DNA from 2 places in the Pseudoalteromonas sp. NZS100 genome. Region 2 is predicted to be linked to the other one. Evidence: riboswitches for the same ligand, from Rfam matches in the RefSeq annotation. Region 2 holds a riboswitch; the other holds the start of a gene.
What was found. A riboswitch is a leader RNA that binds a small molecule or an ion and turns the genes downstream of it on or off. The one in region 2 is predicted to bind cobalamin.
Positions count from the first base shown of each region.

Region 1: another riboswitch for cobalamin. It lies ahead of I6E69_RS16640 (ABC transporter ATP-binding protein); the one in region 2 lies ahead of I6E69_RS10485 (TonB-dependent receptor).

Region 1 covers NZ_JADYWM010000019.1:22,816-25,024, reverse strand. The annotation lists gene I6E69_RS16645 (porin) at 1-896, shown strand, start outside; cobalamin riboswitch at 958-1,092, shown strand; gene I6E69_RS16640 (ABC transporter ATP-binding protein) at 1,339-2,151, shown strand; gene I6E69_RS16635 (iron ABC transporter permease) at 2,153-2,209, shown strand, end outside.
Region 2 covers NZ_JADYWM010000008.1:98,185-100,393, forward strand. The annotation lists gene I6E69_RS10480 (ABC transporter substrate-binding protein) at 1-911, shown strand, start outside; cobalamin riboswitch at 966-1,150, shown strand; gene I6E69_RS10485 (TonB-dependent receptor) at 1,187-2,209, shown strand, end outside.

The DNA.
Region 1 (2,209 bases), on a different contig from region 2:
TAAGTGGTTTATCTTTTAATGCACTTGCTGATGTAGACATTTACGGTAAAGCGAATGTAACAGTGCAATCATCTGATGACGGCGAAGGGTCTTTTACTGAGATAAAAAGTAATGCATCTCGTCTTGGTGTTAAAGGTTCTGAAAAAATAAATGATAGTTTAGAAGCGGTATATAAGTTTGAGTTTCAAGTTGATGTGTCTGATGCTGATTCAAAAGGCGATAACGACGACAATATTTCTGCGCGTAACCAATACGTTGGTTTAAAAGGTGCGTTTGGCCAAGTGGTTATTGGTCGTAACGATACTGCGCTTAAACAATCTCAAGGTAAGTTAGACTTGTTTAACGACCTTGAAGGCGATATTAAAAATGTATTTAAAGGTGAAAACCGCTTAGGAAATACAGTTAGTTATTCATCAAACTCATACGAAGGTTTTAAAGTACTTGCTACTTTTGTAGCTGAAGATGATGTAGACGCTGATAACGGTTACTCAATGGCGGTTACTTACGGTGACGTGGCACTTAAAAAGAGCGCAGTATATGCCTCTATCGCAGCCGATAGTGAAGTAAATGGCTACGATGTAGTACGCGCGTCAATCCAAGGTAAAGTTGAAAACTTTAAGTTAGGTGCAATGTACCAAACACAAGAAAAAGTTGACGGCAGCGCAGAAGCGGATGGTTACCTACTAAATGCAGCTTACAGCATGGGTAACAACACATTTAAAGTGCAATACCAAGACATGGACTTTGACGACAGCGACGATAAGTCAGCAATATCAGTTGGTCTTGATCACAAATTAAATAAAAACATTAAAGTATTTGGCTTTTACTCAAGCTTCGATATGGACAACAACGTTGACCAAGACTACGTAGGCTTAGGTATGGAATACAAGTTTTAACTATTCGCTAAATTAGTTAAAACACTCCCTTTTTAACCGCGCTCTTTTGAGTGCGGTTTTTTTTGCTTTAAATTATTTACTTAGCCGCCCATAATAGAGCTTCATTTGGAATGAGGTGCGAGTCCTCGACTGTTCCCGCAACTGTAATTAGCGCAAAGCTTTAAGTCAGATACAAATGGTATAATACCAATTTTATTAAAAACATGATCTTTCTAGCGAATTATATAACTTACTAACTTCGTTAAAAATTATTCATATAGAACAAGTATATGTCATAATTTCCGCCTTGTTATTAAGCTATTTATTTGTCGCTATAATAAATCACTAATTTAATGCAATTGGTATGAATTCTTTTAACGAGCGGGTTTACTCATTTTTTCTTGTAGTGCATTAGTATTTTTATCGCATTTTTAGTGAGTTTAACCCTATCTAGGACTGACTATTGCACACTCAAACGCCATTAAATAAACCATTACTAAACGTTAAAAACGTATCGTGGGGTATTGGCAATAAAACGATTCTCAAAAAAATAGACCTTAAAATAACCACAGGTAAATTTGTTGGTTTAATTGGACCTAATGGCGCAGGTAAATCGAGTTTATTGCGTTGTTTATATCGTTTTAGTAAACCCAGTGATGGCGTTGTAGAGTTTAACAACACCGATATTTGGCAGCTAAAAAGCGATGAGTACGCAAAAAAAGTAGCGGTTGTTTTGCAAGAAACTCCGTCGCAATTTAACTTAAGCGTATTTGATGTTATTGCGCTTGGCCTAACGCCTCATAAATCGCTATTTAGCTCGGTAACTAACATTGATAAACAAAAAATTACCCAAGCAATCCGCACTGTAGGGTTGGAAGATCATAGTGATCAAAGCTTTGAGTCGCTCTCAGGCGGTGAAAAGCAACGTGCCTTGATAGCCCGCGCCATAGTCCAGCAACCTCAGTTGTTAATAATGGACGAACCAACTAGCCATTTAGATGTTAAATACCAAATACAGGTTATGGAGCTTGCTAAATCGTTGGGTGTAACGGTATTTGCATCGTTTCATGATTTAAACTTAGCTTCTGCAATGTGCGATGAACTAGTGGTTATTAAAAATGGTGAAATTACACATACAGGCACGCCAAGTGAGGTATTAACCGAAAACATGCTAGGCGACGTTTTTGGTGTCTGCGCCCAAGTAAATAACCACCCGCAAATATCGAAGTCGGGAAATAGCATCCCTCATATTACTTACTTTTATGGTTACAAATAATATGAGCGCAGTTAATAATCGCCACTCACTTGCGCTATTCATCAGTGCTGCAGCTGCT
Region 2 (2,209 bases):
TTACAACTTTCCCACCTTATCCTCTCGTAGTTCTGCATGTGTTAATCCACTTTTTGATATTTAAGCTATTATATTTAATTGAATATAATAAAAATTTCACTCTAGAAGGTATTAAAATGAGACCCCATCAATTATTTCTGTTATTTGTTTTGCTTATATTTGCCAAGCCAAGCTTATCAAAGCCAGTTGATATTGATGTATTGGTCGAAGATGGCTACTTTCCGATTATTATTAACGCGCAAAAAAAGCAGGGCTTTGCTCCTGAGTTTATTAATATTTTAAACGACGCACAGGAGGAATTTAACTTTATACTTATTTCTTTACCTGTAAAAAGGCTTACTTTGTCTGTTGAAAAAAATAATTTCGACGTTTTATTTTTAATGGCAATGCAATGGTTGCCAAAAACAACGCAGAAAAACATTGAAAAAACTGAATTTTATACCATCACCAAAAACGAGCTTTATACACTCAAAGAGAATGCATCAGAACAAACTTATTTTGACAATCTGGACAAATTAACCAAAGTTGGGGTTTTAGGGTACTCGTATCAATTTGCAGGATTTAATACAAATGCCGAATACTTGAGAGAAGAGCACCAGGTAAGCCTAACAATTGATGAATTCAATGTAGTTAAAATGCTGCTATTAAGGCGCGCTGAAGTCGGGGTTTTAAACAGTATTGCTTATCAGTATTTTAAAAAGCAGAATATCTTAAATATGGATTTACTATTTAAGAGTGACGTACCAGATGCAGTGTATGAAACACATTTTTTGATTAACTCACAATCAAATAAAATATCTAGTCACAAAATGGATGAAATATTAAATTTACCTACTACACAAATGCAACTTCAGAAGCTACTTGATAAGTACGGTATTCCTTCAAGCTATAATAATACAGCACTGAACTGAAATGGCTTTTAGCTATATAGACGTCCATTGACATTTGTAAACAAAATGCTCACAATGACGGCATATTTTCAAGGTGCTTGCTAGCCACTTCATGTAATGATTTTTTTAGCAGGATAATCGGGAAGTTGGTGAGTTTTCATGATGACTACAAGCCCAACACTGCCCCCGCAACGGTAAAGTATTGCATGTTTTTATATGCTTACTGAGTCCGGAGACCGGCCTTGATGCAATCTTACTTACTTAAATCTTTGCGGTGGGCAAAGGTAGGGGACCTCATGTTAAACAAAACAACTCTAGGCGTTGCAATTTCTGCTGCGCTTTCATTTTCTGTGTCTGGTGCAGAGCAATCAATTGAAAAAATAACCGTTACAGCTAATAAGTTTGAGCAATCAATTAACGACGTTTTAGCGAGTGTAAATGTTATTGAACGTGCTGAAATAGAAGCTAGTAACGTACGCGATTTACCTACACTTTTAAGCACGCGAGTGGGTTTTCAGGTTAATCCAAACGGTGGTTTTGGTCAAAATACAGGTGTGTCACTTCGTGGTACGGGCTCTGGCGATACGTTGATTTTAATTGACGGTGTACGTACAGGCTCAGCAACACTAGGTCAAAAAGCATTAAATAATGTCCCTCTAAATAGTATTGAACGCATAGAAATTATTAAAGGCTCTCGCGCGGCTGTTTATGGATCTGATGCACTCGCTGGTGTTATTAATATTATTACGCGTGAGTCAGATAACTTATCCCTAAGCGCTACATTTGGTTCTGACTCTTATCAAAATTATCAAGTTGCGGGCTCTGTAAAATCAGATGATATAACAACAGCATTTAACGCAGGCTTTGAAAAAACAGATAACTTTGATGCACTGCAAGGCGTTGCACCAGATGAAGATGGCTATGAAAATAAAAACCTTGGTTTTAAAATAAACTACACCGATGCACATTACGGCGACTTTAAGTTATTAGGCCAATACAGTGAAGGCTATGCAGATTACGACAGTCGCTTTAGTCCAGCCACAAGTACTATAGAAACAGGTGATTTTAAAAACTATCAGCTTTCTGCAGGTTGGAGTAAAAACTACACTAACCAATCGCACAGTATTGATATTGCTATTTCAACAGATGATTCTCACGATACCTCAGCATTTGGTGTAAATGATTTTATAACGAAACGTGTGCAATTTGATTATAACGGTCAATATATACTATCTGAAGAGCTTAATATTAGCGGTGGTGTTAACTGGTACAACGATGATGTATCGCACAGTTCAACGCAGTATGATATGCAAGAGCGT